Regions from separate parts of the Chitinibacter mangrovi genome, predicted to be linked through region 2. Evidence: predicted binding sites of a transcription regulator. Region 2 holds the regulator's gene; each other region holds the start of a gene.
The links. Region 2 encodes FNR, which switches genes on or off when oxygen is low (the NO sensors DNR and NnrR bind a similar motif). Its sites were predicted from a motif close to TTGATNNNNATCAA; they were not measured.
Positions count from the first base shown of each region.

Region 1: ABHF33_RS12265 (formate/nitrite transporter family protein) is a predicted target of FNR. The motif match lies at 923-936, and genes of this name have one in related genera.
Region 3: ABHF33_RS16155 (hemerythrin domain-containing protein) is a predicted target of FNR. The motif match lies at 1,466-1,479, and genes of this name have one in related genera.

Region 1 covers NZ_CP157355.1:2,600,780-2,603,045, forward strand. The annotation lists gene ABHF33_RS12260 (L-lactate MFS transporter) at 1-897, shown strand, start outside; gene ABHF33_RS12265 (formate/nitrite transporter family protein) at 1,048-1,881, shown strand; gene ABHF33_RS12270 (cytochrome b/b6 domain-containing protein) at 1,878-2,266, shown strand, end outside.
Region 2 covers NZ_CP157355.1:3,190,133-3,192,398, forward strand. The annotation lists gene ABHF33_RS15055 (hypothetical protein) at 244-936, opposite strand; gene fnr (fumarate/nitrate reduction transcriptional regulator Fnr) at 958-1,704, opposite strand; gene hemN (oxygen-independent coproporphyrinogen III oxidase) at 2,028-2,266, shown strand, end outside.
Region 3 covers NZ_CP157355.1:3,430,077-3,432,342, reverse strand. The annotation lists gene ABHF33_RS16165 (nitric-oxide reductase large subunit) at 1-589, opposite strand, end outside; gene ABHF33_RS16160 (RrF2 family transcriptional regulator) at 853-1,356, opposite strand; gene ABHF33_RS16155 (hemerythrin domain-containing protein) at 1,552-1,965, shown strand; gene ABHF33_RS16150 (DUF2249 domain-containing protein) at 1,972-2,190, shown strand; gene ABHF33_RS16145 (hypothetical protein) at 2,230-2,266, shown strand, end outside.

The DNA.
Region 1 (2,266 bases), 590 kb from region 2:
TTTCCTGACCGTCGTGGTCTGGCGACCGGGTTGGCGATCATGGGCTTTGGCTTTGCCTCCTTCTTTGGTGCGCCGCTGATGGCTGAGTTGATCCAGACCGTCGGCATTGCCAATACCTTCTACACGCTGGGTATTTTGTACGCGGTGGTGATGTTATCGTCGGCCCGCTATCTGGAGCCGCCACCTGCAGGCTGGAAACCGGCTGGCTTTGAAGAAAGCCAGGCGTCTGGCAAAGCCAAAGTGGCGATGGATCTGATGCCAATGACGGCTAATGAGGCGGTGAAAACCAAACCGTTCTATGGTTTGTGGATCATGATGTTTATTAATATCACTTGCGGGATTGCGGTGATTTCGGTGGCCTCGCCAATGACACAGGAAGTCACTGGCATGAGTCCGTTGGCTGCCGGTGCCGTGGTCGGGATGATTGGTCTGTTTAATGGTGGCGGCCGTCTGGTCTGGGCGACGATGTCCGATTATCTGGGGCGCCCGAATACCTACATCACCTTCTTTACCATTGAAGTAGTGGCATTTTATTTCCTGCCTTCAATGCGCGACGCGCTGGTGTTTCAGGCGGTGCTCTATCTGATCATGACGTGCTACGGCGGCGGCTTCTCTACACTACCTGCGTATATCGGTGACTTGTTTGGTACCAAGCAAGTGAGTGCGATCCACGGCTATGTGCTGACCGCCTGGGCAATGGCAGGGCTGGTGGGCTCGTCATTCGCGTCCTTCCTGCGTGAAGCATCAGGCAGCTACGCGGCGATGACGGTGGTATTTGCAGTGATCTTCCTGTTTGCTTTTGCCGTATCGGTGGCGATGAAGCTCTTTGTCAATCGCGAACTGGCGAAAAAGCAGGCGCAACTGGGCGATGTGGCCCTGAGCGCAGCAGGGCGCTAGTTCCGGGAGCAGAAGTTTCATAAGTTTGATTTGCCGCAAAAAGAGCCGATTGTTCGGCTCTTTTTGCTGGTTTTAGGTAATTGTGGTGATCTTTTGCGCTGGCTAAGCGCCTAGAATATGATCTCTGCATGTCTTTGCTGGTAAGAAAAAATGGCCGCTTCCAATATTTTAAGCCCCGACCATCTGGTCAATTACATCGACGACGCTGCGCTCAGCAAAGCCGCGCTGCGCCCTCCGCGCTTGCTGGTGATGGCCTTTCTGGGCGGGATTTTTATTTCGCTGGGTGCTTTGCTGGCCGTGGTGGTGGCAGGGGGCGCGACCAAACTGCTGGCAGAAAACCCCGGGCTGGATAAATTGCTGTTTGGCGCCGTTTTTCCAATCGGCTTTATTGCGGTTGTGCTCACCGGGGCGGATCTTTTTACCTCCAATTGCGCAACGCAAATGGTGCCCTGGTATCGCCGTAAAGTGCGCCTGCAGGAAGTGGTGCGGGTGTGGGGCGTGTCTTATCTGGGTAATCTGTTTGGCGCATTGTTTGCTGCCTGGGCGTTTGCCTATATGACTGGCCTGCTCAGCGCCCATCAACCCTGGACGGCCTACATTATCAATCTAGCCGAACACAAAGTTCACCAGCCGTTTCAGGTGGTCTTTATGAAAGGCGTGCTGGCCAATATGCTGGTCTGTGTGGCGGCCTGGCAAGGCTATTCGGCCAAGGATACGCTGGGCCGCATGGTGGGTATCTGGGCGCCGGTCATGACTTTTGTTGCACTGGGCATGGAGCACAGTATTGCCAATCTGTTCTTTATTCCAGCGGCGATTCTGGCCGGAGCTGATCTGGCGGTGGCTGATTTTGTGACGCTGAATCTGATTCCGGCCACGCTGGGCAATATTGTGGGCGGCGCTTTGCTGATCGGCTTGCCCTACGCCTGGCTGTATTCCGAAACCGACGGCAAGATTAACAACCCGACGGATATCGACTTGCCATGACCCCGAATATTCGCCCAGAGGCAGAGCAGTATCATCCGTTCTCGGTCCTGATGCACTGGCTGACGGTGCTGCTGGTGCTGGGAATCGTACTGGCGCTGGGGCTGGCGCAATGGTTTGGCCGTGGCAGCAGCGCCCATGCGTTCTGGCTGCAGGCGCATTCTGTGCTGGGGCAAATGACCTTCGGCGTGAGCCTGCTGCGTTTGCTGGTGCTGAACCACTATGGCGCGCCTGCGCCGTGCGGCGAGGATGAAGCGCAGGTGCTGGTGGCTAAAGTGATGCACGCCTTGCTGTATGGTCTGATCGGCTTTCTGGCCTGTAGCGGCGTGTTGCTGAGTGTGGCCTATCTGGCCGGGCAAAGTGTGCTGGGCATGACGGTACCGATGAC
Region 2 (2,266 bases):
TCGTGCTAGTAAAAACGCCACCTTCGGGTGGCGTTTTTATTTGACGATAAACGCCACTCGCGTCGCGAGGTTCCCCTCAAGGAGGGGACGGAAGGGGTGGGAATAAAACAGACAGGCTACAGTTTCGAGCCTCGATTTCTCAGGCACGGCTTTGCCGTGACTTGGCAGTGCTGATATCCCACTTTGTCAGTAGCCTGAAACGCCACCTTCGGGTGGCGTTTTTTTATGGTGTTGTGGATGTGTTTAATACTGAGCCAGCAAGCGCGCCAGCTGCTCAGCCGGAGCCTGATTGCTTGCTGAAAAGGCACCAAAGAAGTTGCTGGTTTGCGGGTGGTGGGGGATAAATGCTTCGTCAGGATAGTCGGCCAGAAAACGGCGAGAAATGCTGGCCATGGTCTGGATCTGTAGTTGTTGCTGAGCCATTAGTGAGGCCAGCTGGGCAATCAGATCGGCCTGTGTGAGGGTGTGATCCAGTGCCTTGGCTTGCGTGTTTGCCTCTGATAGCAGTCTCCAGTCCAGAAATGGCGGCGCGCCTTGCGGAGTGAGCAGTGTATGCCAAAGCTGGTTGATGTATCCGCATGAGCCCAGCGGCCCAATATGGAGCCAGCCATTGTGGATGGGTGCCAGATGGTCGATCAGGCTGGCCGCCTCGGTCAGTTGTGCATTGTTGCCGCTGGCCAGCGTGATAAAGCCGTGGCTCGGGGCGATCGGGGAAGGGACGAGCAGCAAATCAAGCAGATTGGGATGGCTGGCTTGCAGGCGATGCACGTATTGATCATCAGGCGCCTGCACTAGCAAAACCTGCGCACCGCTGGCGATGCCCTGTAGCTGGCTGCTCAGAGGATGCAGGCTGTAGCTGTGCACAGGCGGATGAAAGCCAAGCCGCGCTGAGATTAGGGGTATAAGCTGGGAAGGGGCTACTAGATGAGTGTGCATCAATATACCCCTTTGGGTAAATTACTCGTCGTGGCAGGTATTGAGTAGTTTTTTCAAGCTGTCGATGTTCTCCAGCTCGATCAGGCGGTTTTGTACCTTGATAAAGCCCTGATCCTGGAATTTGGACAAGGTGCGGCTCACCGTTTCCAGCTTCAAGCCCAGATAGCTACCGATTTCTTCGCGAGTCATGCGCAAATGAAAGCTGCTGGACGAATAGCCTCGAATGGCAAAGCGTTGCGACAGATTAAGCAAAAATGCCGCCAGACGCTCTTCGGCTTTCATATTGCCCAGTAATAGCATCACGCCATGATCGCGAACGATTTCGCGGCTCATCACTTTATGGAAGTGGCGTTGCAGCAGCGGGATTTCGCGTGACAGTTCTTCAATATCATTAAATGGTAGCTCGCAGACTTCACTGTCTTCCAGCGCAATCGCGTCGCAAGTATGCACATCCGTGCTGATCGCATCCATGCCCATCAATTCGCCCGACATATGGAAGCCGGTCACTTGCTCGCGGCCATCTTCCGAAATCACGCTGGCTTTGAAAAAGCCCAAGCGGATAGCGTAGAGCGAACGGAATGGCTCACCTGCACGATACAGCGCCTCGCCGCGTTTGACCGGGCGGGCCTGTGTGATGATGCCATCCAGCTCCTGCATTTCCTCCGGCGACAGACCCAAAGGCAGACAGAGTTCACGCAAGCTGCAGTTGGTGCATGAATTGCGCAGATGGCGTGGTGACATGTCGCGAACTTGGATCGGGGAAATCATGGGACTCTCACAAGATGATAGTTAAAACAGGCAGGGTAAGTATTGTACCTCTCCGAAGAGGTAGATACCCCACTGTCAGTGCAAGGAACTTGATATGGATCAAGCTCAATCATTGTACTAGCTTTTAAGCTGCGCCAGCTAGCTTGAGTTTGCACCCGCTCCGGCGTGATTTTGTGGCAATCATTTCAGCGGCGCTCTGCTTGGTCAAGCCAGCATGAAGACAAAGTCGCTTGGCACAGTCTGTCACGTAAGGCCGCGGCAAAGCATCTCGGGATAGCCCGAAGCAATAAAAAAACAGCGCAACAATCAAGGCAGAATACACAATGGGCAAGGAATTAATACAGGGTCTCGGTGGGGTTGAATTCGATCGCGAGCTGATTGTTCGTTACGATGGCAAGGGCCCGCGTTATACCTCTTACCCCACGGCAGACCGCTTTACTGAAGTGGTCAGTAGCGAGCAGTACGCACAGATTTTGCAGCAGCGCCTGCCCGGCGCTTTGCTTAGCCCACTGTCTCTTTATTTTCACATCCCTTTCTGCAATACCATATGTTACTACTGTGG
Region 3 (2,266 bases), 240 kb from region 2:
CTGACCAGAAGAAGAATGCCGGTAGCGCTTTCAGATCGTCGGCGTCTTTAATCGAACCAGCAATCATTGCGTATTGCTCGCGCAATTTATCCTGCGCCGGATCGGTGCCAAACAGGCTTTCATAATGCTGCGCCACCTGCTGCATCGCCAAGGCACGCTCAGCCTGTATTGTCACCGTATCTTTGGCCGCATCGTAGGTATTGGTCCGCATCACCGATACCACGCGCACGTCAATCGGTGCCTGCTCTTCGCGGCTTAATTGTTCGTAATCTTTTTTGTACTGCTGCTGCGCCCAGATATTGCGCAGCGCCAGCACTTCACGATGCAACCAGTCGGCTGACCAATCCGGTGCCAGATAGCTGCCATGCCCCCAGACTGAACCGACTTGCTGGCCACCTGCAGACAGCCAGGCTTGCTGACCACGCTGGATTTGCTCGCCGGTGTAAAGCAGTTGCCCATTGCTGGCGATGATGTGTTGCGGAATCGGTGGTTTGTCGAGGTAGATTTCCCTGCCCAGCCAGCCCAAAGCGGCAAAAGACAGGAAAAACACAATCGCAAGCCAGCGCCAGAGGTTGCGCGTTTTTTGCATGATGATTCTCCGTGAAGGTGAAAAAAGCAGCACAGCTGTTAATGTGCATATTACATGCATGTTTTAATAATATGCAAATAAAATACATATTAAAAACCAGATGCAAAGCCCGTCTACCTCTAAAGAAATACAGCAGAAACGCAAACTGAAACGAAATCAATAAAGCCCACACCAATAGTCGACGCTAAGCGGTTTCGCTGCGTTCAGCGTCATGGATGAAACTGAATAAAAACGAGTGGTGATTGCTAGCAGCCAGAGCGGACTTATTGCTCTGCAATCGCAACGCCAGCCGGACGCAGCGTAATGACAAAAATGGCGTTGAGTTCATCCGGCTTGTTGATCAGATCGGCCAGCGTGTAGCGATCAAGTACCGCATACATGGCTTGCAGTGCTTCATGCAAAACATGCTTGAGCCTGCAAACGCTGACGATATTGCAATGATTGTGCTCGCGGTCAAAACACTCGACCATCGGGCTATCGGCCTCGCACAGGCGCACCAGCGCGCCCACGCCGATTTGCGCTGCCGGGCGCGCCAGCCGCATGCCGCCGCCTTTGCCGCGCATGGTGTCAATAAACCCCTGCCGGGACAGATAATTGACTACTTTCATCAGATGATTGTCCGAGATGGCATAGGCCTGGGCAATCTCGCCACGCGTCACCACCCCACCGTCCTTGATCGCCACATAAATCAAGGTGCGCAGGCAATAATCGGTAAAAACATTCAGCCGCATCACATTCTCGCCAATGAAGTCATATTTAGGATACATATTACTGCAATTGCCGTCCTGCGGCGCTGGCAATCGTGCGCCTTAGCTAGCGAGCGAAACGGAACAAGATGGGCGCCCTACCTCCAAAGCCTACCTCCAAAGTAGCTCACTGACGCAGATCAATATCGTGTGCGCCAGCCCGCTTTAGCCTGTACAGACGCAAAATTGCCTGCACACACCCGCAAGAGGCCCCCCATGAGCATTACCAGCACACTGCAGAATCAGCACCGCCACTGTGACCAATATCTGGCACAGGCCGAATCAGCGGCGCGAGCGGCGCAATGGGCGCGCTGCCGCGAGGCCAGCGCAGAATTTATTCAAGCGACCGAGGCGCATTTTGCGCTGGAAGAAGACGCACTGTTTCCTGCGTTTGAGCAAGCCAGCGGCCTCATTGGCGGGCCAACTCAGGTCATGCGGCAGGAGCACGCCCAGGCGCGCGAATTGATGCGCGCACTGCAAGAGGCCGCCGTCCGGCAGGATACCGATGACTACCTTGGCTGCGCCGAGACCTTGCTGTTACTGCTGCAGCAACACAATATGAAAGAGGAAAACATTCTGTACCCGATGTGTGATCGCAGCATTCCCGACTTTGCTGCCCAACTTGGATAGTCCGTCATGCATGCCCTGATTGACTTGCGCCAGCTGGCGCCACCCGAACCGATCGAGCGTATTTTGCACTGGCTCGATACCGCCGAGCCGGGGCAAATCGGCTTATTCCATTTGCCGCATGTGCCCTACCCGCTGTACGAGCATTTGCATATGCGCCCTTGCCACTGGGAATGTGACAAACAGGCCGATGGCTCGGCGATTCTGCAACTCGTTCGCGACCAATAAACCAATAAGCACTCAGGAAACGCTCAATCACACGCCGCCATGTTCCAGCCCGAATTCAGCCTGCCATTGAGCACCC